2 regions of the Cupriavidus sp. C1SS-2L genome follow, and region 1 is predicted to be linked to the other one. Evidence: riboswitches for the same ligand, from Rfam matches in the RefSeq annotation. Region 1 holds a riboswitch; the other holds the start of a gene.
What was found. Region 1 has a riboswitch for glycine ahead of gcvT (glycine cleavage system aminomethyltransferase GcvT). Riboswitches for the same ligand answer to the same signal wherever they lie in the genome.

Region 1 (15,899 bases):
CGTCCTCGGTCTGGTTATCCACAGTCATGCCGTACTTGCGCGTCAGCCAGCCGAAGCCGCCGCCAAGCGTCAGCCCGGCCACACCGGTGGTCGAGTTGATGCCCAGCGGCGTCGCCAGCCCACAAGCCTGGGCCTCGTGGTCGAAGTCCGCCAGCAGCGCACCGGGCTCGACCCAGGCACGCCGCGAACCAGTGTCGATATGCAAATTGCGCGCCACGTGCGGCAACGCACCGACATAGCGTGCCTCTAGACGGAATCGGCTTAAGCGCCGCACCAATGTGGACGGAAGTGTTTCAACGACGATGTGCCGCACATTCCGCTGCGCGGACCGTATCGCGCCACATCTGGCGGGCTTTCGATGCAGAGTTGCCCTCGATACCCTGGCCAATTGGTTGCAGCGGCGACACGTATATCGCACTACCGCCACGCGTAGCCAAGCCCGATACCATAGGTGATCTGGTTGCGTGTGCCGCGCTGGGTGACGATGGGACTGTCGGCGGCATCTCCGGCCAGGCGCTGCGCATAGACCATGGCGCCGGCGTACCAGTTTTTGTCGATCCGGTAGAGGAGCGCCAGCCAGCCGGTGTACTGCTCCAGTCCGCCGCCCGGGTTGTACGGCGGCAAGCCGCTCGCTGCCGAATCGGCTTGCGTCACGCCGAAATAGGTGCGGTTGAAGCTGTCGCTGACCCACGTGGCACCCAGCCCCAGGCCGGCATAGACGCGGTGGTGTACCGGCACCCAGGCCGACGCGTTCGCCGTCACGCGCGCGCCCCCGTAGACGATGCCCGCATTCGTCATCACATTGACGCCGCCGCGCAGGCGAAACGGGATGGAACCCTCGTGCAGGTACTCATAGCCCATCCAGCCACCGGCCTCGACCGTGGTGTCGATGTCATGGATGCGCGACACGACCGGGTCATCGACGCCGCTGCGTCCGAGTCGCAGCGATGCTGCCGGACCCCACTGGAAGCCGGTCAGCCCGCCGAAGTTGAATTGCGCATACGGCCCGTACCACTCGATCAGGCGGCCGCCGGGCGTGACGTAGCGCAGGCCTGGCACGACGCCGACCATGCGGTCCTTGCCACCGGCGTATTGAGTGGTGGTGCCGATGCCCAGACCCACCATATTGGGCAGTTCGCCCGGCAGGTCGACCGGTGACGCGATGCTGCCGGCACTGGCCAGTGCCATCGCCGCGCCCACCAGGCCAGAGCGTGCAATACGCCGGATCTGTCCCGCCAGTGCCGTCAATCCCATTTTCCTTCTCTTCCGGACACGTCAGATCAAGCCAATTTATCAGCACATCCGCGCGCGCAGGCCGGCTTCACGATATGAAAGTTTTCGCAAACGCGGCGAAAGCGGCATTCCGGCACATCGCTCTACGGCGGCGTACTGCGGCGTAGCGTCCATCGGAATTGCGACTAATATGAAAGCGCGCCAGCCGGCACACACATTGCGCGGGCGAAGCGGCAGAGGCGCTGCCAAGGCGGGCGGTCCGCATACCGGCCCGCACAGGAGTGTGCAATGACTACCAGGCAAAAACTGCAGGCATTGACCGCCGCGGCGTGCATGACGCTGGCCGTGGCATCGGGAATGGCCCGGGCCGACGAGGTTCCGCTGGTAACGGGCAAACAGTGGACCGAGTCTTCGGAGCAGATGAAGAAGGCTTACCTCGTGGGCATTGCCAACGTCGTGCAGGTCGACATCGCCTATCACGCCGGCAAGGCTCCGCCCGACACGCAGACCATCGTGCCGCGCCTGGCCAGAGGCCTGAAAGGACAAACGCTCGATTCGGTCCGCGTGGGGCTGGACCGCTGGTACGCCGCCCACCCCGACCGCCTGCAGCGGCCGGTGATCGAGACCATCTGGTTCGAGATGGTGGTACCTGGACTGCAGGCCAACAAGTAGGGCTAGGGGTTAGGCGATGACACGACTTCAATGGATCGGCGCGGCGCTGGTGCTGGGTAGCATTACCGCATGCACGGGCATGTCGCCGGAGCAGCAAGGGACGATGTCCGGAGCGGCGATCGGCGCCGCAGCGGGTGCCGGCATAGCCGCCATCGCCGGCGGCAGCGGCTGGACCGGCGCGGCCATCGGCGCGGTGGCCGGCGGTGTCGCGGGCAATATCAAGGGTCGGAACGAGCAGCAGCGGTATTGACCACGGAGGGCCCTCGCATGCTTTCGGGGGCTCGCCATAGCAATCATCTGTCCACCGAAAGCACAGGCTTCCGACGGAAGCGCTTGCACAGCCTCCGCCATACACTCCACAGGCGCCGGATTGCTCCTCTCGATACTTGAAAGGGCAGCGAATGGGCGGGCTGCCGCTTGCCCAAGCCGACCAATGCAATGTCGCATGCGCGGCCGATCACCAGGCATAGGCGCATTGGGCCTGTGCGCGACGTTACTGTCTGAATCCACCTTGGAAATTTGGCGCGCCCGGCTGGGATCGAACCAGCAACCCCTGCCTTCGGAGGGCAGTACTCTATCCATTGAGCTACGGGCGCGCGGAGAGCGGTCTGGCACGCGTGGCAGGCACTGCCACGACTGTGCAACCAGTGCGACGAGTGAATGCCGCCGCAGAGAAGTCGCATAGGATACCGCGTTTGTCGTGACGCGTCCATGCGCGGGAATCCGGGGAGGTCACCGGACGTCTCGGAACCGTCTCTTTTGGCCCAGCCATGAGGCCTTTGGGGCTATAATCGCGAGCTATTTCCGTTATAACGCAGCGCGCTGCGGTCGTAGACGGGGGACAGTACTGAACAACCACGCAATCAGAGGACCCATCCACCAAGGGCCCGATAAATCAAGCCGAGCGTGAGCGGCTGAAGTTTCCTGCAAAACTGAGAGTTCTGTATGAGCGACGTCCAACACCAACACGACGAACACGAGTCTCCCATCAAAACGCCGAAGCAGCTGATCGCGGTAGTGATCGCTGCCTTCCTGGTTCCGATCATCGTGATCATCCTGCTGGTCAATTTTGTCGGCCATGGCTCCAAGGAAGGTGCCGGGTCGGTCACTACGGCGGAAGCCATCAATGACCGCATCAAGCCGGTCGCTTCGCTCGAGATCAAGGACGCCAACGCACCGCGGGTCTACAAGACCGGTGAACAGGTCTACAAGGAAGTCTGCGCCGCTTGCCACGCCACTGGCGCGGCGGGTGCGCCGAAGTACAGCAATGCCGGCGACTGGGCCCCGCGCATCGGCCAGGGCTTCGACGGCCTGCTCAAGTCCGTCCTGAACGGCAAGGGCGCCATGCAGCCGCGCGCCGGCACGACGCCGGACGACTATAGCGACTATGAATTGGGCCGTGCCGTGGTCTACATGGCCGACGCTGGCGGCGCCAAGTTCCCCGAGCCTGCTGCGCCTGCTGCCGCGGCTCCGGCCACCGCCGCGGCGTCTGACGCTGGCGCTGCTGCCCCGGCAGCCGCCGCTGCTCCGGCTCCTGCGGCAGCACCGGCTCCCGCCGCAGCCGCGCCGGCCCCGGCTGCCGCACCCGTTGCTGCGTCCGCCGACGTGGGCAAGAAGGTCTATGACCAGGTTTGCGCAGCCTGCCACGCCGCTGGCGTTGCCGGCGCACCGAAGTTCGGCGACAAGGCCGCCTGGGCGCCGCGCCTGAAGGAAGGCATGGATGCCGTCCACAACTTCGCGCTGAAGGGCAAGGGTGTAATGCCGCCGAAGGGTGGTTATGCCGGCGCGGACGCCGACGTAATTGCAGCGGCCGACTACATGGCCAACGCCGCCAAGTAATTCCGGCTTCGGATACAGAAAAGCCCGCGACATGTTCGCGGGCTTTTTTTCGTCCGTCGTTCTGGCGTCGTTGCGCCTCGGCCTCAGACTACACGGGAATACTTCGGTACGAACCGGACAGGCTGCGCGCCGTCGTTGGCGGCCGGTTGCACGGCAGGCGGTCGTGCGGCGTCTTCGCGCAGGTAGCGGTCGAACACCATGGCCACGCGGCGAACCAGCAAGCGGCCAAGCAAGGTCACCTCGATCCGGCGCGGATCGCGACGCACCAGACCATCTTCGGCGAGGCGGTCGAGATCCGCGAGTTCGGCTGCGAAGGCGTGCGCGAAATCGATGCCATGGCGTGCCTCGATCTGCGTGATGTCGAGTACCCCGTTGCACATCAGCGCGCCGATGATCTCGCGTCGCAGGTGGTCATCCTGATTCATCGCGAAGCCACGCATCACTGGCAGATGGCCGGCATCGAGCGACGCATAGTATTCGTCGAGCGTGCGCGCGTTCTGCACGTAGCGGCCCGCCACGGCGCCGATCGCGGAAATGCCGAAGCCGAGCTGGTCGTAGCCCGCATGCGTGGAATAGCCCTGGAAATTGCGCTGCAGCCGGCCTTCGCGTTGCGCTACGGCGAGGTCGTCATCGGGCAGCGCAAAGTGGTCCATGCCGATGTAGACATAACCGGCGGCGGTCAGGCGTTCGATCGTCGAGACGAGGATGTCGAGCTTCTCGCCTGCGCTCGGCAGCGCATTCTCATCGATACGCCGTTGTGGCTTGAAGACGTGAGGCAAGTGCGCGTAGCTGTAGACCGAGAGCCGGTCGGGCCGCAGCGTCAGCACCTGTTCCACCGTGGCATTGAAGCGCGCCGTGGTCTGGTGCGGCAGACCATAGATCAGGTCCAGGCTCACCGAGCGGAATCCGAGCTCACGCGCGGCATCCACGACGGCGCGGGTTTCCTCGAACGGCTGCACGCGGTGGATGGCCTGCTGCACTTCTGGATCGAAATCCTGCACGCCGAGGCTCACGCGGTTGAATCCCAGCTCGGCCAGCAGCGCCATGCGCGCGTGGTCGACGCGGCGCGGATCGATCTCGATCGAGTGCTCGCCCTCGGCCGGCAGGTCGAAATGCTCGTGCAGCGACACCATCACGCGCCGCATCTCTTCCGGGTTCAAGAAAGTCGGCGTGCCGCCGCCCCAGTGTGACTGCAGCACCTGGCGACGCCCGCCAATGTGCGCAGCCGCCAGGGCCATTTCCTTGGCCAGATAGTGGACGTACTTGGCGCTGCGGCCGTGATCGCGCGTGATGACCTTGTTGCAGCCGCAGTAGTAACAGATGTTCTCGCAGAACGGGATGTGCAGATACAGCGACAACGGCGCGGGCGCGGCGGCGCGGCAGTCCGCCAGCGAAGCGTGGTAGCCGGCCTCGCCGAGTTTGTTGTGGAAGCGGTCCGCCGTGGGATACGAGGTGTAGCGCGGGCCGTTCCCATCGATGCGGCCAGCCAGCGCACGGAAGTCGGACAGGGCACGGCGGTCGAGCGCCGGGGATGATGTTGCGGGGGAATTCATGGGGGCGGACTTACCGGGGAGTTTGACGGCCCATGCTAGAGCCCCTAGGCCAATGGGGAATTGACGCGCATCAAGCGCGGCAGCCATGGCATGCGCGCAGCCCCTCGTCAGCGGGGGTATTTCGTCACATTTTTGTCATGCGTGCCGGATACGCTGCCCCCCGCACCTCCGGCGGCCGCCGGCCGGGCCGCCAGAAAACCGTTCCAATGCCCTCGATCCTTCACCATCCGCCGTACCCGCCGCTGCGCGCCGACAAGCTGCCGGCCTCCGCGCAGCGCCGCCAACTGATCTTGGCCCTCGGGGGCCTGGCCGCCGCGCCGCTCGCGCTGGCCCAGTCGCCGGCCCGCCGCACGGTCGTCGTCGGCCATCTGCTGGATCGCAGCGGCGCGCAGGCCGATCTTGCGCGCGACTACCTGGCGGGGGCCAAGGTCATGTTCGATACGGCCAACGCCGGCGGGGGCCCGGTGCGGATCCAGCATGTCGTGCGCGACGCCGATGCCAATCCGCGCGCGGCGCTCGCCCAGGCGCTGTCGCTGGTGGACGGCGAGCATGCCGAACTGTTGTTCGGCCCCGGAGACCAATTGCTGCCGGCGCTTGCGGGCTCGTCGGAACTGCACCGGCGCGGGGTGCAGATCGTTGCGCCGCTCTCGGGCCTGGCGCTGAACGCCGAAAACGTCTGGTTCACGCGCGCGGACTACCAGGCCGAACTCGACGCCGCGGTCAGGCAGCTACGCGACTATGGGCTGACGCGCGTGGCGTTGGCGGTCTCGAAGGAATTCGCGTCGATTGCCGCCGGCAACGGCGCATCGTGGCTGGCCCGGCAGGAGTCCGCGATGGGTGCCCGCGCGGTGCCGCTGGACGGTAACGCGGATGCCGCTGCCCGCAGCATCGCGGCCCAACGGCCGGGCGCCGTCTTCGTGGTGGGCGACACGCTTGCATACGCGAGCCTGGGCCGCGCGCTGGCCGCGCAGGGCTGGTACGGATTCCTGGTCGGATTGTCGGCGGTCAGTCCGACAGTGGCGCGCGAAGTGCTCGGCGCCGGCTACGCAGGTGGCATCGTGCTGACGCAGGTCGCGCCGGGCCCGCAGGCCGCGACGCTGCGCGTGGTCAAGGAGCACGTGGCGCGCATGAAGCAATACCTCGACGAGCCGCCCTCGCCGGCAACCATCGCCGGGTATATCGGCGCGGCGTGGCTGGTGCGCGCACTCGGCACGTGGCGCGGTGGCACGGCGGAACTGCGACGCGCACTGCAGGCGCGCGTGGACGTCGGCGACTTCACGCTCGATTTCACGCAGGGACAGCGCGGCTCGCGCTACGTCCAGCTCGCCGCGTCAGGCGCGCGGTAGGTCGATGCGCACGCGCAGGCCGCCGGCCTCGCGGTTGGCAATCGTCAGTTCACCGCCGTGGCGCGCGACGATGTCGGCCGCGATCGACAAGCCCATGCCGACGCCGCCGGTGGCGCGGCTGCGCGACGATTCAAGCCGGTAGAACGGCTCCAGCACGCGCGCCAGCTCTTCGGGCGGAATGCCCGGGCCTTCGTCGCAGATATCGATCCGCACTCGCTGCGCGCTGTCGGTCAACACAATGTGTGCGCGCTCGCCATAGCGCTGCGCGTTCTCCACAAGGTTGACCACGGCGCGCCGCAACTCTGCCGGGTAAGCCAGCAGCGGCGCCGCCTGGCCGTTCAGCAACACCTCGTGGCCAAGCTCCGCAGCGTCGTCCACGACCGCCTGCAGCAACGCCAGCACGTCGACGCGCTGGCGCGGACCAGCGGCCTCGTCGCGGTCGCGCAGGTAATACAGCGTCGAATCGATGAGCCCGTTCATCTCGGCCAAGTCCTGGCGCAGCCGGTACTGCACCGGGTTGTCGGCAATTCCCTCGAGGCGCAGGCTCATGCGCGTGAGCGGTGTGCGCAGATCGTGCGAGACCGCGGCGAGGAAGCGCGACTGCTGCGCAAGCTGCATGCGGATGCGTTGCTGCATATGGTTGAACGCCTGCGCGGCCGCGCGCGCCTCGGCCGGGCCGGTGTGCTCGTCCAGCGGCGGCGCGTGCACATCCTGCGCAAGGCGCCCTGCTCCGCTTGCGAGTTGCTGTACGGGGCGCGCCAGAAGGCGTGCGCCGGCCCATGACGCGGCCACGATGGCAGCCAGCTGGAACAGCATGCCGAGATGAGGCGGCCAGATTCCGCGCAGCCCTGGCGGCGGCGGTGGCGGGCGACTGCCCTGCGGCGGGCCAGGCGCTCCGGGGGGCGGATTGCCGCGCATCTCATGCGGGACATGGTGCCCGCCGGGACGCGGAAACAGGCTTTCGATCACGGTCACGCCGAGCAGGTGCACGCACAGCATGATCGTGGCCATGACCACGAACAGCCGCAGGAACATCGAGTCGTAGCGCGCGAAGCGGGCCATGGCTTCAGCGCTCCGGCGCCGTGGTGAACACGTAGCCTTCGCCGCGCACAGTGCGGATCAGTACGGGGTCGCGCGGATCATCGCGCAGCTTCTGGCGCAGCCGCGACACCAGCAGGTCGATGCTGCGATCGAACACATCAAGGCCGCGACCACGCGCCTGGTTGATCAGCAGCTCGCGGTCGAGCACGCGGTTCGGATGCTCGACAAAGGTCAGCAGCAGGCGGAATTCGGCATTGGACAGCGGCACCACCACGTCGTCGCCATCGACAAGCTGGCGCAGCATCGTGTTGAGGCGCCAGGTGCCGAAACGCACCTCATGGCCGCCCGACGTTGCCGCCGCGCGGCGGGTGTCACTGCGGCTGCGGCGCAGCACCGTGTGGATGCGGGCCACGAGCTCACGCATCTCGAACGGCTTGGTGACATAGTCGTCCGCTCCCACTTCAAGCCCGACAACGCGATCGGCGAGTTCGGCCCGCGCGGTCAGCATGATCACCGCCACATCGGTCTGCGCGCGTAGCTGGCGGCACAGGTCCAGACCGCTTTCGCCGGGCAGCGACAGGTCGAGGATGACCATGTCATAGTCGCCGGCGGCCATGGCACGCCGCATCTGTGCACCGCCCTCGACGCCGTCGGCCTGCATGCCGAAGGTGGACAGGTACTCGGCGAGCATGGCGCGGATCTGTGGGTCGTCGTCGACGACCAGCAGGCGAATCGGCAGGTTGGGAGCGAAATCCATGAGGCGGTGTGGCGATGCAGGCACGAGCCGGCGATGACAGTGCCGGTCAGAGGGTAAAGCGGCCGACCACTTTACCAGTTCGGCATGCCGGCCCTTTGGCGCCTTTGTATCAAGTCGGATACAAAGGCGTGCCCGCCTGAAACCAAGCCGGCGAGGCCCCGAGGTCCGCAGCGCTACCCGCCGCCGGGGTCATGTCGCGCTGGTAGCGCTTTGTATCTTGAATGCTGCCTGCCGGCGTCAGCCCTGCGCCGCCTTGCCGCCATTCCCGAGCAACGCCTTCAGCGCACCGAGCCGATCCTTCGGACTCATCGCAGGCATGTCGTCCTTCGGCGCCGGCGCCTCTTCCAGCTTCATCTCGCCGATGAACCGCGACGGTTCGCACGAGTAGGTTTCCCGCGCGCGCTTGCGCTTCTTGCACCAGCTGATATGCAGACTGCGCTGCGCACGCGTAATTCCCACGTACATCAGTCGCCGTTCTTCTTCGATCTTCTCGTCGCCCATGTCCTCGTCCTCGCGGCAATGGGGCAGGATGCCCTCTTCCACGCCGACCAGGAACACGTGGGGATACTCGAGCCCCTTCGACGCATGCAGCGTCGACAGGCGCACGGCATCGGGATCTTCCTCGCGGCCTTCGAGCATGCTCATCAGCGCCACGGTCTGGGTGAGTTCGAGCAGGTTCTTGCCTTCGTTGCCAAAGCCGTCGGCATTGTCGAAGCCGGTTGCCTCGCCCTCGGCTTCCGCCTCGGGCTTGGTGCCCTTGCGCTTGAGCCAGTCCAGGAATTCGAGCGTATTGGTCCAGCGCGACTGCGCCTGCCGTTCGTCGAAGGCGTCGTAGAGATAGGCTTCGTAGTGGATGCCTTCCATCAGGTCATCGAGCACCACGGTGGCCGGGTCTTTCGCCGCGCGATCGGCCAGCCGCACCATCGATTCGCAGAACACGCGCAGCGGCTCGAGCTGGCGTGGTTGCAGCTTGGCTTCGATGCCGCCCATCATCGCGGCCTCGAACAACGAAACCTTCGCTTGACCCGCGAACGTGCCCAGCACTTCCAGCGTGGTGTTGCCGATGCCGCGGCGCGGCGTGGTGATCGCGCGGATGAATGCGGGATCGTCGTCCGGGTTGGCGATCAGCCGAAGATAGGCGCAGATGTCCTTGATCTCGGCCTTGTCGAAGAAGCTCTGGCCGCCCGACAGCACATATGGAATGCGCTCGCGGCGCAGGATCTGCTCGAACAGCCGTGCCTGGTGGTTGCCGCGGTACAGGATGGCGTAATCGCGGAACTGCGCCCGGCGTTCAAACTTGTGCGCGGACAGGCGGAACACGACCGACTCGGCTTCGTGCTCTTCGTCGTTCATCGGATTGATGGCGATCGGGTCGCCCATGCCGTGCTCGCTCCACAGCTTCTTGTCGAACAGCTTCGGGTTGTTGGCGATGACCGCGTTGGCCGCTTCCAGGATGCGCACCGTGGAACGGTAGTTCTGTTCGAGCTTGACGACCTTCAGGTCGGGGAAATCGGTCTGCAGCAGGCGCAGGTTGTCGAGCGTGGCGCCGCGCCAGCCGTAGATGGCCTGGTCGTCGTCCCCCACTGCGGTGAATGCCGGCGCGCGCAGGTGCGAACCGCCCGCCAGCAGCTTGAGCAGCTGGTACTGGCACGCGTTGGTGTCCTGGTATTCGTCGACCAGGAAGTAGCGCAGGCGGTTCTGCCACTTGAGCTGTACCGTTTCATTGCGTGCGAACAGTTCGGCGGGCAAGCGGATCAGGTCGTCGAAATCGACTGCCTGGTAGGCGTTCAGCGTAGCCACATAGTTGCGGAAGACCAGCGCGGCCTGGTGTTCGTCGGCATTGGCGGCCTGGGCGATCGCCGTTTCGGGATCGACCATGCCGTTCTTCCACAGGGAGATGGTGCTCTGCACGCCGCGGATCAGCTTCTTGTCGGTGGTGCCCAGCTGCTCCTGGATCAGGCCGAAGCAGTCGTCCGAATCCATGATCGAGAACTGCGGCTTGAGGCCCACGTGCTCGGCTTCCATGCGCAGGATCTGCACGCCCAGCGAGTGGAAGGTACAGACCGTGAGCTGCTTGAGCGGCAGGCGCTTGCCCTCGCGCGTGGTCTTGCCTTCCATCAGCTTGCCGATGCGCTCCTGCATCTCCTTGGCTGCCTTGTTGGTGAAGGTGACAGCGGCGATGTGGCGCGGCTCGAAACCCTTGTCTTCGATCAGGTGGGCGATCTTCTGCGTGATCACTCGCGTCTTGCCCGAACCCGCGCCTGCGAGCACGAGGCAGGGTCCGTCCAGGTAGCGGACGGCTTCGGATTGGGCAGCGTTGAGGCCGTGAGTCATGCGCGGGGAAGGAAGTAGGCGTGGAGAGGGGCAGGCGCCGGGAACGCAACATGCCGCAACAGGCTGGCGTCTGACGCAAAGCTGACCATGCTAACACGCTCTCCAAGCTCGGATCAGTCAGCGGAAATCGCTATTTCGCGGCCCAAGTTGTTGCGAAAGTAACACTTGGTAAGTCCTAAAACCGGCCCTGTCCTGATGCCTCTAACAAATATGGCGGGATCTCCCGTCCACACGTATTTGAGTCACTTTCGGAGCCAAATCATGAAAACCCTACGAGCCCTTTCCAAAGCGACACTGGTCGGCGTGGCCGTTGCAGCCCTTGCGAGCGGATGTGCGGACATGACGCCGAAGCAACGTAATACGGCCATCGGCGCGGCCGCCGGCGGCGTCGGCGGTGCCGTGCTGACCAACGGCAGCGCGGTAGGTACGCTGGGCGGCGCGGCACTGGGCGGCGTGGTCGGTAACGTGGTGACGGACGACAACCACCATCACCACTAATGCCGCCGAAAGGGGCTGGGCCCCGCGTTGACAAAGGCAGGGCCCTCCCGTACATTGCGCGCATCCGACCGGGAGAGCGCGCACAGTCTTGCGCCGCCGAAGGGGTATCACCCGAAAACTCTCAGGCACCACGGACCGTTCGGATCGGCATGCAACATGCACACGATGCATGCCGCACTCTGGAGAGCGGCACCCGCCATCAATGGCGAGCGTGCCCACCGAAGGGGCGCGCGAGGATCGGATCCAACGGATCGGCCTCGTAATCTCTCAGGTATCGAGGACAGAGGGGTCATCCGCCGCAGCGGATTGCGAAGCCATTTGGGCGAAGCAAGCGCTGCGGCGGATGACCTTTTTTCGTTTTCGCAACCGAGATTGCCCCGAGGATTCCCATGACGCTCCAGGCCACGCCCCTCAATGCCATCCACCGCGCCCTCGGCGCCCGCATGGTCGACTTCGGCGGCTGGGACATGCCGGTCAACTACGGCTCCCAGATCGAGGAACACAACGCGGTGCGCAGCGACGCCGGCATGTTCGATGTGTCGCATATGTGCGTGGTCGACCTGAACGGCGCCAATACGCGTGCGTTCCTGCGCGGCCTGCTGGCCAACAACGTCGATAAGCTGCAGACGCCGGGCAAGGCTTTGTATTCCTGCATGCTCGACGAAAAAGGCGGCGTGATCGACGACCTGATCGTCTACTTCTTCGCCGAGGATCGCTTCCGCCTGGTGGTCAATGCCAGCACCGCGCTTGGCGATATCGAGTGGATCCGCGCACGCAATGACGCGACCGGCAGCGGCGTGACCATCACCCCGCGCCGTGGCGATGTGGCACCGGCGGGCGCGCTGCCGCTGGCGATTGTCGCCGTGCAGGGCCCGAACGCGCGCACCAAGGTGTGGAACACCTTCCCGTCCACCCAGCCTTCCGACGCTCTCAAGCCATTCAACGCCGTCGTGGTCCACGACCCGGCCATCGGCGAGATCATGGTCGCGCGCACCGGCTACACCGGCGAAGACGGCTTTGAACTCGTGGTGCCTGCCGAGAACGTCGCTGCCGTGTGGGAAAAGCTCGATGCCGCCGGCGTGCGCCCGGCCGGCCTCGGCGCGCGCGACACGCTGCGCCTGGAAGCCGGCATGAACCTGTACGGCCAGGACATGGATATCAACACCTCGCCGCTCGACGCCGGCCTGGCCTGGACCGTCGACCTGCAGAGCGAGCGCGATTTCACCGGCAAGGCGGCGCTTGCCGCCGCCGGCCAGCGCCAGCAGTTCCTGGGCCTGATCCTGCGTGACAAGGGCGGCGTGCTGCGCGCGCACCAGAAGGTCGTCACCGCGGCCGGTGATGGCGAAATCACGAGCGGCACCTTCAGCCCGTCGCTGTCGCAATCGATCGCTTTCGCGCGCCTGCCGATGGGCGTGGCGGTCGGCGACACGGTGCAGGTGGAGATCCGCGACCGCAAACTCGCGGCGACTGTGGTTAAACTGCCGTTTGTGCGTAATGGCAAGGCACTCGTGAGCTGAGGCGGCAACGCCCCCGCTCACCACAACGGTCGCCCGTCGCGCCTGCCCCCTCGACCGATGGCAGGCGCCCGAACCAAGAACAAATCTGAATCCCGGAGAACCTCATGAATTTCCCCGCTGACCTGAAATACACCGAGTCGCACGAGTGGGTGCGTGTCGAAGCCGACGGCACCCTGACGATTGGCATCACCGACCACGCGCAGGACGCGCTCGGCGACATCGTCTTCCTGGAACTGCCCGAAGTCGGCAAGTCGGTCGGCGCCGGCGACGCGCTGGCCGTGGTGGAGTCGGTGAAGGCCGCTTCCGACATCTACGCCCCGGTGGCCGGCGAAGTGATCGCCGTGAACGAGGCCGCCACGGCCGCACCGGAAAGCGTGAACGCCGACGCGTTCGACGCGTGGCTATTCAAGCTCAAGCCGGCCAACGCCGACGACGTGAACGGCCTGATGTCGGCTGACGCCTACAAGGCCAGCGTCGGCGCCTGACGCCGCGCCAGCCGGCCCTGCACCGCGCATGGGCCGGCCACTGTATTGATGCGCGGCGGCATGGCTGACCACCTGCCACCGCGCCCCCAACGAGGTTCTTGCCATGAACGCCCCGCTTCCCATGACCGCCACCCAAGGTAACCGGCCCACGCTGGCCGAACTGGAGGCGCGCGACGCCTTCGCCGCCCGCCATATCGGACCCGACACCCCCGAACAGCAGCACATGCTCAAGGTGCTCGGCTATGACAGCCGCGCCGCGCTGATCGACGCTGTGATCCCCGAGGCCATCCGCCGCCGCGACGGCATGCCGATGGGCGAGTTCACCGAGCCGCTGCCCGAGGAAGCCGCGCTGGCGAAGCTGCGCAAGCTCGCTGGCAAGAACAAGGTCCTGAAGAGCTTTATCGGCCAGGGCTACTACAACACGCTGACCCCGGCCGTGGTCCTGCGCAATATCTTCGAGAACCCCGCCTGGTACACCGCCTACACGCCCTACCAGCCGGAAATCTCGCAAGGCCGTCTGGAAGCGATGCTGAACTTCCAGCAAATGGTCACCGACCTGACTGGCCTGGACATCGCCAACGCGTCGATGCTCGACGAAGGCACCGCCGCGGCCGAAGCCATGACGCTGCTGCAGCGCGTGAACAAGCATGCGTCGAACACGTTCTACGTGGCTGACGATGTACTGCCGCAGACGCTGGAAGTGGTACGCACCCGAGCCAAGCCGCTGGGCATTGAAGTCAAGGTCGGCCCCGCTGCCGATGCTGCTGCCGCCCACGCGTTCGGCGTGCTGCTGCAATACCCGGGCGTCAATGGTGACGTCACGGACTACCGCGCCATTGCCGATGCCGTGCACGCGGCCGGCGGCCTGGTGGTGGCTGCCGCCGACCTGCTCGCGCTGACGCTGATTACGGCGCCGGGCGAATGGGGCGCCGACGTCGCCGTGGGCAACTCGCAGCGTTTTGGCGTGCCGCTCGGTTTTGGCGGCCCGCACGCTGGCTACATGGCCGTCAAGGACGCGTTCAAGCGGTCGATGCCGGGCCGCCTCGTCGGCGTGACCGTCGATGCGCAGGGCAACAAGGCCTATCGCCTGGCCCTGCAGACGCGCGAACAGCATATCCGCCGCGAAAAGGCCACTTCCAACATCTGTACCGCGCAGGTGCTGCTGGCCGTGATGGCGTCGATGTACGCTGTGTACCACGGCCCGCAAGGCCTCAAGCGCATTGCGCAGCGCGTGCATCGCCTGACCGCCACGCTGGCCGCCGGCCTGCAGACCCTGGGCTTCACGCGCACCAACGCGACGTTCTTCGACACGCTGACGTTCGAGACCGGCTTCAACACCGACGCGATCCACGCTGCCGCAACCGCACGCGGCATCAACCTGCGCCATGCGGGCGCGACGCGCATTGGCGTATCGCTCGACGAAACCGCGACGCGCGATGATGTCGTGGCGCTGTGGGAAATCTTCTCGCACGGCAAGCCGCTGCCCGCCTCGCTGACGTTCGATGCAATCGAAGCCGCGGCCGAGGATGCGTTCCCGGCCAATCTTGCCCGCACCAGCGCATACCTGACGCACCCGGTCTTCAACACGCACCACGCCGAGCATGAGATGCTGCGCTACCTGCGCATGCTGGCGGACAAGGACCTGGCGCTGGACCGCACCATGATTCCGCTCGGTTCGTGCACGATGAAGCTGAACGCGACCAGCGAGATGATCCCGGTGACCTGGCCCGAGTTCAGCCAGATCCACCCGTTCGCACCGCTGGACCAGACCGTGGGCTACCGCGAGATGATCGACCAGCTCGAGGCCATGCTGTGCGCGGCCACCGGCTACGCGGCCGTGAGCCTGCAGCCGAACGCCGGCTCGCAGGGCGAGTACGCGGGCCTGCTGATCATCCACGCCTACCACGCGAGCCGCGGCGAGAGCCATCGCGACATCTGCCTGATTCCGTCGTCGGCGCACGGCACCAACCCGGCGTCGGCGCAGATGGCCGGCATGAAGGTTGTCGTCGTCGCGTGCGATGAAAACGGCAACGTCGACCTGGAAGACCTGGCGAAGAAGGCCGAACTGCACAGCAAGAACCTGGCGGCCATCATGATCACCTACCCGTCCACGCATGGCGTGTTCGAGCAGGGCGTGCAGCAGATTTGCGAGATCGTGCACCAGCACGGCGGCCAGGTGTATGTCGACGGCGCCAACATGAACGCGATGGTAGGCACGGCGGCGCCGGGCCACTTCGGCGGCGACGTGTCGCACCTGAACCTGCACAAGACCTTCTGCATTCCGCACGGCGGTGGCGGCCCCGGCGTGGGCCCCGTGGCAGTCGGCGCGCACCTGGCTGATTTCCTGCCGAACCAGGACAGCGTCGGCTATCGTCGCGACGACAACGGCATTGGTGGCGTATCGGCCGCGCCGTTCGGCTCGGCCAGCATCCTGCCGATCTCGTGGATGTACATCGCGATGATGGGCTCGGCCGGCCTGACCGCCGCGACCGAGAACGCGATCCTGACCGCCAACTATGTCGCCAAGCGCCTGTCGCCGCACTACCCGGTGCTGTACACGGGCCAGCACGGCCTGGTGGCGCACGAATGCATCCTGGATCTGCGCCCGCTGCAGAAGGAAACCG
Region 2 (15,899 bases), on a different replicon from region 1:
TGCTGCTATCCGGCTCGGGCAACGTGGCGCAGTACGCAGCCGAGAAGGCCATCGAACTGGGTGCCAAGGTGCTGACGCTGACCGACTCCGGCGGCGTGCTGCACTACCCGGAGGGGATGACCACAGAGCAACTGGCCGAAGTGATGGCGTTCAAGAACGAAGAGCGTGGTCGACTGTCCGACTTTGCCGCACGCCATGGCATGAAGTTCGAAGCCGGCCGCACGCCGTGGCATGTGCCTGCCGACGTAGCGCTGCCTTGCGCAACGCAGAACGAACTCGATGGCAACGACGCCGAGACCCTGCTTGGCAACGGCGTGATCTGCGTGGCCGAAGGTGCGAACATGCCCTCGACGCTCGAAGCCGTGGACCGCTTCGTCGACGCGAAAATCCTCTACGCACCCGGCAAGGCCAGCAATGCCGGTGGCGTGGCGACCTCAGGTCTGGAAATGTCGCAGAATGCCATGCGCCTGTCCTGGCACCATGCCGAGGTCGACGAGAAGTTGCACGCGATCATGAAGGACATCCACCAGAACTGCATTCACCATGGGCAGAAGGATGGCGGGTACGTCAACTATGTCGAAGGGGCGAATATCGCTGGCTTTGTGAAGGTGGCGGATGCGATGTTGGCGCAAGGGGTGATTTGACGGCTGTGACTGCGGAGTGTGTTGCCGGGATGCCGTGCCCGGCATACACCGCTGTTTCGCCGGTGTAGCCCGCGACCTGCTTCTTGTCCGAGCGACAAGAGGCAGGCAGCTCCAAGGTGTAGAGGCGGATGTCATGCCATGGCGTCTGCGCGACACCCCTCGTCAGGGTAACAGTTTCGCCGTCAGACTTCCGTTATTGTCGATGGGAAATCGAGCGGCATCCAGACCGCGCACAAAGGCAGACAGTGAAAGGGGTGTTGCTGCGTATTGCCGATTATTCCCCGGGTTATTCCCGGTCGCGGAGACGATATGGCGGGCAGCACAAACATCTTTTCGCAACACGAATCGCGCTATACGCCAGGGACGAGCCTGATGCAGGCGCAGCCGCTGGATCGCATCTATCGCCGTGCCGACCGCATGATGTTGGCCATCATCTGGGGGCTGGTGGCCGTGTCTCTCGCCATCGGCTGGTACTACGGCACCATGGGTGTAACGTTTACGGTGGGCTTGCCACTGGCAGTGGCATTCACGCTGACTGCTCTCGCCGCACCAGGGCGTCTGCCCACGCGTCTCATGGCGGGCGCGGTGCTCATGGCGTTTTCGGCATTGCAGATCCACCAGTCCATGGGCCGCACGGAGTTTCATTTCTCGGTGTTCGTGCTGCTCTCCGTACTGTTGGCATATCGCGACTTCCGGCCCATTCTCGTGGGCGCCGTGACAATCGCCTTGCACCATCTGTCATTCAACTATCTGCAGGCGTGGGGTTGGGGGCCGGTCTGTTTTACAGAACCTGGACTCGGCATGGTCGTGTTGCACGCCGCTTTCGTCGTGGCGCAGACCGCCATGCTGGCGAGTCTGGCCTGGCGCATGGGGCGCGACGCCATGGCTGCGGAAGAGCTTGCGTCCCTGGCCATGACGATCAGTAGCGAATCGGGGTGTCTGACTCTGTCTCCTCAGGAGGCACCTGCTCGCAACAAAATCGCCCGCACGTTTGGCGACACGCTGGATGCGGTACGTGGCACGCTGGTCCAGGTTCGCGACAGCGCTCGCGAACTGGACGCCGCAGCCGCGCATATTCTGGACGGTAATACGGCGCTCTCGCAGCGTACGCGTGATCAGCAGCAGGCTGTGGAACGCATTGCCGAAGGGGTAACTGACCTGACGCGACTCGCTCATGCCGCCGCCGACAGTGCCGCGGCGGCACGCACGCTGGCGAATGCTGCGAGCAATGTCGCCACGCGTGGCGGCGCAGTCGTTGACTCGGTTATCTACACGATGGGGGAGATCAATGATTCGTCCGCTCGTATCGCTGAAATCGTGGGCGTGATCGACGGCATTGCTTTCCAGACCAACTTGCTCGCACTCAATGCATCGGTGGAAGCAGCCCGAGCTGGGGAACTCGGCCGCGGCTTTGCCGTGGTGGCGGGGGAAGTCCGTACGTTGGCCCAGCGCAGTGCCGGTGCAGCGAAGGAAATTCGCGCGCTGATCGCCGCGTCAGTGAATCACGCACATGAGGGCGCCGATCTGGTTGCTACCGCTGGCGGTACGATGACCGAGGTGGTGGACAGTATTGCAAAACTGTCAGCACTGGTCGAGGAGTTGGCCCGTATGGCCGAACATCAACGTGCCGATACGGATCGCATTGGCGTCGACATTAACGCCATTGACCGTGCCATGACCGAAAACAGCGCGCACGTCACGGAAACTGCCGTCGCGGCTCAACGCCAGCAGGCGCAGACTACGCAACTGACCGGAGCCCTGGAGGTCTTCCGGCTGGTTTAGGCCCAGCGTGTCCTCAGCAGCGTGGCGCATCCCGCACGGGGTTGATCGCCAGGTCGTCTAGACCGCAATATCCCCCTTGCGTGGGGGATAACCCGACTCTCGTCACCCCAACCTTCAGGCTATCATTCCCCTTTCGGTGGGCTCACGGCCTGCCAGAAATAGCGGTATCGGACACCCTCCGGCACCGTGCGACCTCGCAGGAGAGACCGGAACGCCGCCAGGCGCGTCCGGCGCCGACGGAGCAACCGCCCCGGAAACTCTCAGGCACACAGGACTGTGGCGTCGCAAGTACAGATCTGGAGAGAGGCGCTTTGCGCCCACCGAAGGGGACGGCATGGCCTGGCCATGTCCAAGCTCTCAGGTACCGCGGACAGATGGGGCAGGGGACCGGCAACGGTCAAATTTATCCTTGCTTCAGGACAATCTGTCATGTCTCACATGCTCGTCATCGGCGCCGGCATTACCGGCGTCACGACCGCCTATACCCTCGCGAAACTCGGCTATCGCGTCACCGTACTGGACCGCCAAGACTATCCGGCGATGGAAACGTCTTTCGCCAACGGCGGACAGCTTTCCGCCTGCAATGCCGAGGTCTGGAACAACGCCGGCACGCTGCTCAAGGGCCTGAAATGGATGATGAAGCGCGATGCGCCGCTGCTGCTGAATCCGCGTCCATCGTGGCACAAGTATTCGTGGCTCGGCGAATTCGTCGGGCACCTGCGCGGCTATCGCGCCAACACGATCGAAACCACGCGGCTGGCCATTGCCGCGCGCGAGCACCTGTTCGCAATGGCCGAGCGCGAGCAGATCGATTTCAATCTTGAGCGCCGCGGCATCCTGCACTTCTATCACGACCGCCCGAGCTTCGAAGCCGCGGGCCGCACCAACCGGATGCTGATGGAGGGCGGGCTGGAACGCTACGCCGTCACGCCGGAAGAGATTCGCACCATCGAGCCCACGCTGCAGGGCAGCTACTACGGCGGCTACTACACGCCGTCCGATTCCACCGGTGATATCCACAAGTTCACGCGCGGCCTGGCCCGTGCTTGCGAGCGGCTCGGCGTGACGTTCGTGCACGGCGTCAATGTGAAGGCCGTGGACCAGCGCTCCGATGGCGTGGTGATGCGCGTGGCGGCGTCGGAAGCCGCCGTAGCCGCAGGTCAGGATGGCGGCGAGCGCGAGATCAAGGGGACGGCAGTCGTGGTGTGCGCTGGCGTGGGCAGTCGCCATATCGCTGCCATGCTGGGGGATCGGCTAAACGTGTATCCGGTCAAGGGCTACTCGATCACCGTGCATCTCGATGACGTGCGCAGCGTGAACAATGCGCCGTACGTGAGTTTGCTCGACGAAAGCGCCAAGATCGTGACCAGCCGGCTCGGTGCCGACCGCTTCCGCGTGGCGGGCACGGCGGAATTCAACGGCCACAATCGCGATATCCGCGCCGATCGCATCGCGCCGCTGGTGTCGTGGGTGCGGCGCAATTTCGATATCGAAACCTCGCGCGCGGTACCCTGGGCAGGGCTGCGGCCGATGATGCCGGACATGATGCCGCGTGTTGCGCGTGGCCGTGCTGCCAGGGTCTTCTACAACACAGGGCACGGCCATCTGGGCTGGACGCTGTCGGCCGCGACGGCGACGATGATCGGCCAGACCATCGCAACAAGCCATCCCGTCCACTGACCGCGCTCAGGACTCCGCCGTGCCGGCCGGTGCGATGCGCCCGGCCGCGCGGTGCGCCACGAGCTTCTTGTAGAACGCGGCGCGGCTGATGCCGATGGCCCTGGCCGCACGCGGCACATTGCTTCCGCTTGCAGCCAGCGCTTGTGACAGGTAGGCGGCCTCGTATTGCGCCATGGCGTCCGCGTAGGCGGGTGGATCCGCGGGCAGCACCGGCTCTGTAGCGGTCATCGCGTCGGGGGATGGCGCCGAAGCGGCCACGGCAGCCGGCGCCGTCACGGCTCGCCGGCCGAGCAGCGGGGCCAGCATCGATGCATCGACGGCGCCGCCATCGTGCAGCATCACCAGGCGCTCCAGCGTGTTGCGCAGTTCGCGCACATTGCCCGGCCAGTCGTGTTCGCCCATGAGGCTCAGCGCACAGTCGGACAGCACGGGCGCGTCGCGCTCCGTGCGCCGGCAGATTTCTTCGAGGATCGCGTAGGCGAGCGGCAGCAGGTCCGCCTGGCGCTGGCGCAGCGGCGGCAGGCAGATCGGCACGACATTGAGCCGGTAGTAGAGGTCCGCACGGAACTTGCCGGCTTCCACCAGCGCAGGCAGGTCGGCCGAGGTCGCGGCAATGATGCGCACATCCGAGCGGATGATGCGGTTCGAGCCGATCGGCTCGATCTCCTTGTCCTGCAACGCGCGCAGCAGTTTGCTCTGCAGCGCAAGCGGCATGTCGCCGATCTCGTCGAGAAACAGCGTGCCGCCATCGGCCAGCTCGAACTTGCCGACGCGTCCCTTGCGTTCCGCGCCGGTGTAGGCGCCCGGCGCGGCGCCGAAGAACTCTACTTCGAGCAGCGCTTCCGGAATTGCCGCGACGTTGACGGTGACCAGCGGACGGTCGGCACGCAATGACCCGGCATGGATAGCATGCGCGAGCAGTTCCTTGCCCGTGCCAGTCTCGCCGAGCAGCAGCACCGGTGCATCGACCTGCGCGGCCCGGCGCGCCAGGCGCTTGACCTCCAGCGTCGCGGGCGAGTTGCCGACGAAGCTCGCGAAGGTGTACTTGGCGCGGCGCGTCTGCTCCAGCGTGCGGCGCGTGGCGGCCAGTTCGTCGCGGGCCCGCGTGTAGTGCGACAGCAGTGGCGTCAGCGCCTTGAGTTCGTCGAATAGCGCGAAGCCCACTGCGCCCACGGTATTGCCGTCGTCGTCCTTGATCGGCAGCCGCATCACGATCATCGGCTCGCGCCCGGCCTCCATGATGTCGAGCAGGATCGGCTTGCCGGTGTCCACCACCTCGCGCATCAGGCTGTTGGGAATCACCCGCTCGCAATCGAGGCCGACCGCTTCCTGCGGATCGGCAAAGCCGAAGCGCGCCGCATAACGCTTGTTGATCCACACGACGCGGCCGTTGACGTCGACGACGATCGTGCCCTCGCTGAAATTCTCGAACGTGCGGAACAGCGATTCCATCGCGCGGCGCGCCACGGAGTCGTAGTTGCCCAGCACGTTGTCTCCTGCGTCACTGAGTGTTTCCATTTGATTATTCTCGATTTGGAGACAGATAGTCTCACAATCGAGCGCGTATGGTGCATGGGTTTGCGCTCGTGTCTCCGAATTAAGACGTCCCCAGGTAGACTGGGGTTAAATTCGACGATAAGATACTTATAGAGCACTTATATTGTTGGCATGTTCCGTGCAATGTCTCCCCGCTCGCAAGAACGCGGCGTTGGCCGTGTGTTCTGCAACAGATGTAAGTGACCGGGCGCGCTCACGCGCCGGCACCTATATTTCCCCCAGACCAAGAACAATCCTCGCGGAGACTTCATGTCCTTTGTGATCGTCGTTGCTGCTCTAGCCTTCCTGATGCTTGCCGCCTACCGCGGCTACAGCGTCATCCTGTTTGCCCCGCTGGCCGCCCTTGGCGCCGTGCTGCTGACCGACCCGTCGGCCGTGGCGCCAGCCTTTACAGGCATCTTCATGGAGAAGATGGTCGGTTTCGTGAAGCTGTATTTCCCGGTGTTCCTGCTCGGCGCCGTGTTCGGCAAGGTCATCGAGCTGTCGGGCTACTCGCGCTCGATCGTAGCGGCCGCGATCCGCTACATCGGCAGCTCGCGCGCAAACGCGGTGATCGTCGCCGTGTGCGCGCTGCTGACCTATGGCGGCGTGTCGCTGTTCGTGGTCGTGTTCGCGGTCTATCCGTTCGCGGCGGAGCTTTACCGCCAGAGCAATATCCCTAAACGGCTGATGCCGGGCGCGATCGCGCTGGGCGCGTTCTCGTTCACGATGGATTCGCTGCCCGGTACGCCGCAGATCCAGAACATCATCCCGACCACGTTCTTCAAGACCACCGCCTGGGCGGCGCCTGTGCTGGGCGTAGCCGGTGCGCTGTTCATCATCGTGGTGGGCCTGAGCTACCTGGAATGGCGCCGTCGCGCCGCCATGGCGAAGGGCGAAGGCTATGGCACGTCGCTGCTGAACGAGCCGGAACCGATCGAGACGGCCCAGCTTCCGAACCCGCTGCTGGCCATCGCGCCGCTGGTGCTGGTCGGCGTGTCCAACTTCGTGCTGACGCGCATGATCCCGCAGTGGTACGGCACGACCGCTGGTCTGGAACTGCCCGGACTGGCCAAGCCGGTAACCGTCCCGGTCGCCTCGGTGGTCGCGATCTGGGCCGTGGAAGGCGCGCTGCTGCTGGGCATCCTGCTCGTGGTCGTGACCGCGTTCGGCACCGTGCGCCAGCGCTTTGCCGAAGGCAGCAAGGCCGCGGTGGGCGGTGCGCTGCTGGCGGCCATGAACACAGCTTCGGAATATGGCTTCGGGGGTGTGATCGCGGCGCTGCCGGGTTTCCTGGTGGTGGGCGATGCGCTGCACAGCATTCCCAACCCGCTCGTCAATGCTGCGGTTTCGGTGAGCGCGCTGGCCGGCATCACCGGCTCGGCGTCGGGTGGCATGAGCATTGCGCTTGCAGCCATGGGCGACACGTTCATCCAGGGCGCGCAGGCGGCGGGCATTCCGATGGAGGTGCTGCACCGCGTGGTGTCGATGGCGAGCGGCGGCATGGACACGCTGCCGCACAACGGCGCGGTGATCACGCTGCTGGCCGTGACCGGCCTTACCCACCGCGACTCGTATCGCGACATCTTCGCCGTCACGATGATCAAGACGCTGGCGGTGTTCTTCGTCATCCTGGTCTACTACATGACCGGCCTGGTCTGACCGTTCCGAACGTTTCCAACGTTTCCCGCAATTCCTGAATCCGCATTGCCATGAATACCCTGAACGGAAAGACCGCGCTCGTGACCGGTTCCACGAGCGGCATTGGCCTGGGCGTCGCCCGGGCACTGGCCGAGGCGGGCGCCAATATCGTGCTCAACGGCTTCGGCGACGTCGATGCCGCGCTTGACACCATTGGCGCTACGGGCGCACAGGTCGTGCACCACCCGGCCGACATGCGCAAGGCCGACGAGATCGGCGCAATGATCGCCATGGCCAACGAGCGTTTCGGCGCGCTGGATATCCTCGTCAACAACGCCGGCATCCAGCACGTATCGCCGATCGAAAGCTTCGATGCGCAGAAGTGGGACGACATCATCGCCATCAACCTGAGCTCGGGCTTTCACACCACGCGTCACGTGCTGCCCGGCATGCGGGCGCGCAACTGGGGCCGCATCATCAATATCGCTTCGGTGCACGGGCTGGTCGGCTCGGCCGGAAAGTCGGCCTATGTGGCTGCCAAGCATGGACTCGTCGGATTGACCAAGGTCACCGCGCTGGAGACGGCGGGCACCCGCGTGACCTGCAACGCGATCTGCCCGGGGTTCGTGCTGACGCCCCTGGTGCAGAAGCAGATCGACGATCTCGCCGCTCGCGAGGGGATTGCTATCGATGCGGCTCGCGCGCGCCTGCTCGGCGAGAAGCAGCCCTCGGGCCAGTTCGTCACGCCCGAGCAATTGGGCGGGCTGGCGCTGATGTTGTGTTCGCCGCTGGCGGCCGAAGTACGAGGTGCCACATGGGTGGCTGACGGAGGTTGGACGGCGCAGTAATCGCCCCCGGCCGGAAACGACTTCCACACCACATCCATGTCCACAAACGCGAAAAGCCGGCGGACACAGCCGGCTTTTCGCTGACCTGAACGGTCGCCCTGAGCGTTGTGCGCTCAGCTTGACTTCGGCTTGAGCAGCGCTCCCGCTTCCTGCAAATTCTGCTGTGCGCGGTTGCCGATCACAGCCATCGCATCGGCCTGCGACTTGCGGGCCATCTCGGCCAGCTCGCGCATATTCTCCAGCGCCTGGTGCAGGGCTTTCTGCACGAACTCGTTCTGCTGCGCCATGGCCTCGACCGGATTGGAGCCGGTGCTCATCTGCTGCGCGGCGGACTGGATCTGCTGCATGGCCTCGCCGAAGATCTCGGTCTGCTTCTGTATCAGCGCCTGCATGCCTTCATAGGCGAGCTTGTTGGCCTCGCCGAGCGCCTCGATATCCTTGCGCCGCGCTTCCATCACGGCGCTCATGTCCATGCCCGGAAGCTTGAATTGCTCAAACATCTTGGTGAAATCCGCGAAGGGGTTGGGAGGGGTAGTCATGCGGTCGCTCCTTGTCATCAGGGGGAATCGGCGTGGCGGTGCATGCAGCATGTCTGTGAATACTCTAGGTGTTGGACGGGCCGGGCGGCAAGGAATGGGAGCGTTCCGGGCACAATTTCCGAACCTGTCAGCCACACCCCACCATCGCCGGGTATTCGCAAAAACCCTAAAGTTTCGCCCTGCCGCTGCCGTTCCCATCCATAGCCCGCCACAGTCCCTGTCCAGGTCGGCGGGCCACGAGAGCGAAAGGCGGCGTCCGCGCGCCAGCACTTCGCCGTATCGAAGTCCAGATCAGGTAGAAGAAATAATGAAGAATTTCGGAATCGGGGTACGCCTCGGCATTGGCTTTGGCGTGGTGTTGGTGCTTTGCGCGTTGATGTCCGCATTCGGCATCATGCGCCTGCAGCAGGTGGCGGAGCGCACGCATGACATGATGCAGCAGCCGCTGACGAAGGAGCGCCTGGTCAGCGACTGGTATCGCCTGATGCATACCAGCGTGCGCCGTACCACGGCGGTGGCCAAGAGCGCGGATCCGTCGCTGGGCGCGTTCTTCGCGAAGGAAACCAAGGCGTCGCTCGAAGGCATTGCGGCGCTGCGCGACAAGATGCAGCCGATGCTGACATCCGAGGCCGAGAAGGCCGCGTTCGCGAAGATCCTGCAGGTGCGTGAGCCGTACAACGCCTCGCGCGACAAGATCACCAAGCTCAAGCAGGAAGGGCTGACCGAGGAAGCCAACGCGGTACTCGAGAAAGAGTTCGTGCCCGCCGGCGATGCCTACCTGGCCGAGATCCAGAAGCTGCTCGACATCCAGCGCACCAGCATCGACGCGACGGCTGCCGAGATCAACACCATCTACGTCAATGCGCGCAACAGCCTGATTCTGCTGGGCGTGCTGGTGCTGGCCATCGGCGTTGGTTTCGCCGTGTGGCTGACGCGCGGCATCATCCGCCCGCTGGGCCATGCCGTCGATATCGCGCGCACCGTGGCGTCGGGCGACCTGACCAGCGACATCCGCGTAGATAGCCAGGACGAGACTGGCCAGCTGCTGCACGCACTGTCGGAGATGAATACCAACATCCTGCACATCGTGCGCGACGTGCGCACCGGCACCGAGGCCATTGCCTCCGGCACCAGCCAGATCGCCGTGGGCAACACCGACCTGTCGCAGCGTACGGAAGAGCAGGCGTCGTCGCTGCAGCAGACCGCGGCCAGCATGGAAGAGCTGACCAGCATCGTGCGCCAGAACGCCGACAACGCGAAGCAGGCCAGCGCGCTGGCCGTGAACGCGTCGGAGATCGCGGCCAAGGGCGGCGACGTGGCCGACAAGGTCGCCGAGACCATGGAAGAGATCAACGGCGCGTCGAAGAAGGTGGTCGACATCATCGCCGTGATCGAAGGCATCGCGTTCCAGACCAACATCCTGGCGCTGAACGCAGCGGTGGAAGCCGCGCGCGCGGGCGAGCAGGGCCGCGGCTTTGCGGTGGTGGCGGGCGAGGTGCGCAGCCTGGCCCAGCGCAGCGCTACCGCTGCCAAGGAAATCAAGGCGCTGATCGGCGACTCGGTCGACCGCGTGGAGAAGGGCTCGACCCTCGTGGCGCAATCGGGCCAGACCATGCTGGAGATCGTGGAAGCGGTCAGGCGCGTGACGGACATCATGGGCGAGATCAGCGCGGCGTCGGCGGAGCAGAGCGCCGGCATCGAGCAGGTCAACCAGGCCGTGACGCAGATGGATTCGGTCACGCAGCAGAACGCCGCGCTGGTGGAAGAGGCGGCTGCGGCGGCCGGCTCGCTGGAGGAGCAGGCGCAGCGGTTGAAGCAGGCGGTGGCTACGTTTCGTATTGCGGCCTGACGCTGCATCGATAGCCTGAAAGAACAAGGCCCGGCGTCTGCCGGGCCTCTTATTTAGCGCGCCTTCAGAAACTCCCCGACTTCCAGCAACACCAGCTCGTTGTCATCCGCACGGTTAGGCTCGCGGCTGCTCGAGAAGGGCAGGTTGTTGTCATTGCCCACGACGATGTGCGTGGCATCCACCACGTCCACGTTCTCGATCGTGAAGAACGGGAAAGCCAGAACACCATCGGTCAGCGGCTTGCGTGCCAGGTGGTTCGGATCGGCCATGCGCAACAGGTCGATATAGCCGATCTTGCGTACTGGCGCGCCCGCGTTGGCATCGGTCAGTTCGATCTTGTAGATGCGCTTGAACTTCGCCACGTCGTCGAAGCAGTCGGTGCGCTTCTGGCCGGCCGGGCAGGCCTTGTCTGGCGTGCCTTCGCCGTTGTCGCGCTCGATGATCAGGCCCGTGGTGGCGTCGATCATGTTGAAGTCCCCGATGGCGTGGTGGCCCGCTTCGAGCACGTATTTCCAGTGGCGGCCGGTCCAGGCGCGCTGCTTCACGTCGAACTCCAGCACGCGCAGGTAGGGCTTGCCGTCTTCGGACTCATACGCGCGGCTGGCCTCGTTCCACAGTGCGCCTTCCAGCAGCGCGTACAGCTTGCTGCCATCCGGCGATGAAGCCATGCCCTCGAAGCCCTTCGAGCGGCGTACCTCGAATTTCACCGTGCCGTCCGGGGCGCCCGGCGCGGTGATGGCCGGGTGGTCGGGCGAGCGCACGACCTTGCCGTCGACCTTCGTCTCGAACACGGCCAGCACCTTGCCGTTCAGGTCCGCCTGAATCAGGAAAGGACCGAACTCGTCACCGATCCACAGCGAGCCGCCGGCGAACTGGAAGCTCTCGGTATCAAAGTCAGAACCCGTCAGGTAACGCGCCTTGCTGCCTTCGTGGACGATGCGGAACGGCACCTTCTTGTCCGGATCGTGCAGGAACACGGTCTTCAAGCGCTGGAACTTGCCGCTGGCGAAGTCGACCTTGTAGTGGTTCAGGTACAGCATGAAGTCCGGCGAATTGGCCTTGGCGCCTGCGCCGTTGTCGGTCAGTACCCAGAAGGTGCCATCGGCCATGCGCTTGATGCCGGAATGGCCCTGTGCAGGCTGGCCCTGGAACGGCAGCGAGACGCCGGTCGGGCGGCCGTTCGACTTGCCTTCCACGGTGCCCGGCGCGTCGGCACGCTGCGCAGTGGTGAATTTGCCGCTGAGCTGCAAGTCGGCCGGCGCATCCTTCGGCACGGGCAGGTAGGTCTGGGCCGGCAGCACTGCGTGGCCAGCCAGCGTGGCGGGATAGGCGGTCTGCGCTTGCAGCGACGGGGACAGGCCAAGACAGGCCAGCGCGATGGCGCTGGCCAGGACGGATTGACGGAACATCGGGCGGGCTCCTTTGCCGGGATTTTCGGTAAGCGCGGCACCGTACCGCGCAAGCAAAAGCGCCCCATTCTGGCGGTCGAGTTTTACAGATTTGTGATGCAATCGCCGCAGACAGGCGATTGGCTGCCAGTTGCCTGCGTGGCAAGGCTGCCGATTACCGGCCGTATCGGCCCAGCACGCTGGCGCCGCCGCGAGCGTGCCCCTTGAGCGCCGCCATCAGTTCGTCGCGTGTCAGGCCGGCGGGAAGGGCGCCGGGCTCCAGATCCGTGGCGACTACCGTCACGATGTAGTGGTGCGGCACATCGCCCACGGGCGGGCACGGTCCGCGGTATGCGGCTTCGCCGGAAACGTTCTTGCCGACCGTAATACCCGCGCCATCCTTCTGTCCCTCGCCCTGCTTGAGATGGCCGCGATCCGCCGCGATGTTGTAGGCGACCCAGTGCGAAACCCCCAGGCCCATGGCGCCATCGGGATCGAACATAAAGATCGCCACGGATTTCGTTCCGGCCGGCAGGCCCGTCCATGCCACGGGCGGCGATACGCCCTGGCCGCCGCAATTGGCTGGCGTGTTGCCACCATGTGCGGCTGGAATGACGGCGTTTTCGGCGAATGCGGTCGATGACACGGTCATCGGGGCGGCCTGCACGATCGACGTGCCGGCCAGGCCCAGCACTGCCACAGCGCAATGCAGCAAAGGCGTTGTTTTCATCGGAGAACCCGTTCCGCAATGGAAAGAAATGACCCGCACGGCATAACTCCAATACGGTAGGACGGAATTTCGGAAATGCCTAGTTGATTGCGTCTTTCGAAATGCTAGCTCGTCGGACCGGGCCCGGTGCGGCCGCGGTATGAGCAGGCACAAACCGCCTACGCCATGGCAAAGCGCCTGCGCAGAAGCCGGGTGGCGTTGGCCAGCGTACCTTCGGATACCTCCACAACCTCGCGCAGATAGTCCTCGCTGGCATCCAGCAGTGCCGCGTACATATCACGGCACAGGTCTCGCGCGGTGCGACCGGGCCAGTCCGTGGGCAGCAGTTGTTCCGGCAGATTCGGGTCGCGCAGCAGCACGCGGCGGTATTCGTGCAGCAGCAGCGTGCGTACGAAAAAGGCGTCGGCCGGCGTCATGGCATGTGCGTCGGCCAGCACGGGCGAGAAGCGGCGCAGCAGCGCCTGCCACGCGGACGCCACGTCGCCGAGCTTGAACGTCTGGTGCATCAGCGTCTGCAGCGGTCGGATCGAGAATGTCTCGAGGCTGGTCGCGTCCATCACCGCGACGAAGTCCTGCGCATGCGCTGCACGGATGATCTCACCTAGCGAGTTTGCATCGGCATTCGGATGCGCATACACGCCCGGCGCGATCGCGCCGAAGCCTTCCCACAGCAGCTCGCGCTTCAATCGCTGGCGGATGGTGGCGCGCGCGTCGCCACGCACCAGCGCCAACGTCCAGCGGCCGTCCCAGTCGGGTGCGTCGCCGGCGTAGATTCGCTTGCCGGCATGCAGGCAGCGCTGCAGCCCCGCCTCGGACAAGCCGTAGTAGCTGCGCCGCCCGATGCGCGTGGCGTTGAGCCAGTCATCGGACGTCAGCCGGAACGTCGCAGTGCGTACAAGCCGGTCGTTGATGCCGAACGGCTCGGCCAGGCGGATCAGGCTGCCCAGCCACAGCGCCTGAGGCCGCGGCGCGACCACATCGCCAAACAGTGTCACGAGCATCGAATTGGCGCCGAGCTTAAGGCCGCGTGCGAGCCGCGCGACCTGCGGGGAAACCGGTTCTGTCGCCGAACGGGTGGCCATGCATGCCCCTCAAAATGATTCCGAAAGTGATACACAAACGTCGATTGTTTGAATCAAATTGTATCACTATCATCCATTGCAACCGAATGATTTGACGCAGGTCAAGACCCTACAAAGCGGAGTACTGCATGTACGCACAGTTGGTGGATACCGGGGCAACAAGGCTCCGCGCGATGGAAGAGATGGACCCGCAGGAGCGCGAGTTCCAGGCACGCGTGGATGCCGGCATCAAGATCGAAGCGAAGGACTGGATGCCCGAGGCTTACCGCAAGACCCTGATCCGCCAGATCTCGCAGCACGCGCATTCCGAGATCATCGGCCAACTGCCTGAAGGCAACTGGGTCACGCGTGCGCCGACGCTGGAACGCAAGGCCGTGCTGCTGGCAAAGATCCAGGACGAAGCGGGCCACGGCCTCTACCTGTATAGCGCCGCCGAAACGCTCGGTGCTTCGCGCGACGAACTGCTGGGCGACCTGCACTCCGGCAAGGCGAAGTATTCGAGCATCTTCAACTACCCGACGCTGAGCTGGGCCGACATCGGCGCGATCGGCTGGCTGGTCGATGGCTCGGCCATCATCAACCAGGTGCCGCTGTGCCGCTGCTCGTTTGGTCCGTATGCCCGCGCCATGGTGCGCGTGTGCAAGGAAGAGTCGTTCCACCAGCGCCAGGGCTACGACATCCTGCTCAAGCTGTGCCAAGGCACGGCCGAACAGAAACAGATGGCGCAGGACGCACTGAACCGCTGGTGGTGGCCCGCGCTGATGATGTTCGGCCCGTCCGATGCGGATTCACCGAACAGCGCGCAGTCGATGAAATGGCGCATCAAGCTGTTCTCGAACGACGAGCTGCGCCAGAAGATGGTCGATCAGACCGTGCCGCAGGCCGAGTACCTGGGCCTGACCATTCCCGATCCGGACCTCAAGTGGAACGAGGAACGCGGCCATTACGATTTCGGCGCGATCAACTGGGACGAGTTCTACAACGTCCTGCGCGGCAACGGCCCGTGCAACCGCGACCGCCTGCGCACGCGCGTCAAGGCCTGGGACGACGGTGCGTGGTTCCGTGAAGCGCTGGTGGCCCGCGCCGACAAGCAAGAGCGCGCCGCCGCCTGAGCATCCGGCGCGCCGCCGCGCCAACAACCCCTCACAAACTGACAGGAGAGTTGCCATGAAAGAGTGGCCGCTTTGGGAGATCTTTATCCGCAGCCAGCACGGTCTCGCTCACAAGCACGTGGGCAGCCTGCATGCGCCGGACGGCGAAATGGCGATCAATCACGCGCGTGACGTCTACACGCGTCGCAATGAAGGCGTCAGCGTCTGGGTCGTGAAAGCCGCCGACGTAGTCGCCAGCAGCCCCGGCGACAAGGGCCCGCTGTTCGAGCCCGCCAACAGCAAGGTCTACCGCCACCCCACCTTCTTCCCGATGCCGGAAGAGGTCAAGCACATCTGAATTCCAGGCGCGAGGACGCATCCACCATGGACCAACACAAGTTCGAATATCTGCAGCGCCTGGGCGATACCACGCTGGTGCTGGGCCAGCGCCTGTCGGAATGGTGCGGCCGCGGCCCCGCGCTGGAAGAGGACATTGCGCTGACCAACGTCGCGCTGGATCTCGTCGGCCAGACCCGCCTGTGGCTCGGCTACGCGGCGGAAGTCGAAGGCGTGGGCCGCAACGCTGACCAGCTTGCCTACCTGCGCGATGCCCACCAGTTCCGCAACCTGCTGCTCGTCGAACAGCCCAACGGCAGCTACGCCGACACGCTGGCCCGCCAGTTCCTGTTCGATACCTGGCACTACTTCCTGCTTGAGCGGCTGCAGCACTCGACCGATGCGCGCATTGCAGAGATTGCGGCCAAGTCGCTGAAGGAAGTGACCTACCACGTGCGCCGCAGCGGGGACCTCGTCGTTCGCCTTGGTGACGGCACCGAGGAGAGCCATCGCCGCATGCAGGATGCCTTCGACGACCTGTGGATGTTCACCGGCGAACTGTTCGAGTCCGATGCTGCCGAAGTCGCGCTGGTTGCACAGGGCGTTGCGGTCGATCCGGCCTCGCTGGCCGAGTCGTGGCAGCGCCATGTGGGCGAGGTACTGGAGGAAGCCACGTTGCGCATCCCCGCTGGCAATTGGTCGCAGACCGGTGGCCGCCAGGGCCGCCATACTGAACATCTTGGCTACCTGCTG

Region 2: it holds a riboswitch for glycine, as region 1 does, so the genes downstream of both, ACIGJG_RS19265 (D-amino acid dehydrogenase) here and gcvT (glycine cleavage system aminomethyltransferase GcvT) in region 1, are expected to answer to the same signal.

Annotation. Positions count from the first base shown of each region.
Region 1 covers NZ_CP172708.1:3,651,477-3,667,375, forward strand. The annotation lists partial or broken gene ACIGJG_RS17025 (FAD-binding oxidoreductase) at 1-199, opposite strand, end outside; gene ACIGJG_RS17030 (MipA/OmpV family protein) at 418-1,254, opposite strand; gene ACIGJG_RS17035 (hypothetical protein) at 1,522-1,905, shown strand; gene ACIGJG_RS17040 (YMGG-like glycine zipper-containing protein) at 1,922-2,155, shown strand; tRNA gene ACIGJG_RS17045 (tRNA-Arg) at 2,426-2,501, opposite strand; gene ACIGJG_RS17050 (c-type cytochrome) at 2,851-3,744, shown strand; gene hemN (oxygen-independent coproporphyrinogen III oxidase) at 3,828-5,297, opposite strand; gene ACIGJG_RS17060 (ABC transporter substrate-binding protein) at 5,504-6,643, shown strand; gene ACIGJG_RS17065 (sensor histidine kinase) at 6,629-7,705, opposite strand; gene ACIGJG_RS17070 (response regulator) at 7,710-8,441, opposite strand; gene ACIGJG_RS17075 (UvrD-helicase domain-containing protein) at 8,679-10,775, opposite strand; gene ACIGJG_RS17080 (glycine zipper 2TM domain-containing protein) at 11,037-11,273, shown strand; glycine riboswitch at 11,333-11,421, shown strand; glycine riboswitch at 11,443-11,567, shown strand; gene gcvT (glycine cleavage system aminomethyltransferase GcvT) at 11,663-12,790, shown strand; gene gcvH (glycine cleavage system protein GcvH) at 12,895-13,275, shown strand; gene gcvP (aminomethyl-transferring glycine dehydrogenase) at 13,379-15,899, shown strand, end outside.
Region 2 covers NZ_CP172709.1:337,388-353,286, forward strand. The annotation lists gene gdhA (NADP-specific glutamate dehydrogenase) at 1-644, shown strand, start outside; gene ACIGJG_RS19260 (methyl-accepting chemotaxis protein) at 1,557-2,426, shown strand; glycine riboswitch at 2,614-2,713, shown strand; gene ACIGJG_RS19265 (D-amino acid dehydrogenase) at 2,856-4,106, shown strand; gene ACIGJG_RS19270 (sigma-54 interaction domain-containing protein) at 4,113-5,624, opposite strand; gene ACIGJG_RS19275 (GntP family permease) at 5,913-7,304, shown strand; gene ACIGJG_RS19280 (3-hydroxybutyrate dehydrogenase) at 7,355-8,131, shown strand; gene ACIGJG_RS19285 (phasin family protein) at 8,245-8,670, opposite strand; gene ACIGJG_RS19290 (methyl-accepting chemotaxis protein) at 8,978-10,519, shown strand; gene ACIGJG_RS19295 (esterase-like activity of phytase family protein) at 10,573-11,928, opposite strand; gene ACIGJG_RS19300 (YbhB/YbcL family Raf kinase inhibitor-like protein) at 12,083-12,637, opposite strand; gene paaX (phenylacetic acid degradation operon negative regulatory protein PaaX) at 12,796-13,719, opposite strand; gene paaA (1,2-phenylacetyl-CoA epoxidase subunit PaaA) at 13,848-14,831, shown strand; gene paaB (1,2-phenylacetyl-CoA epoxidase subunit PaaB) at 14,887-15,168, shown strand; gene paaC (1,2-phenylacetyl-CoA epoxidase subunit PaaC) at 15,195-15,899, shown strand, end outside.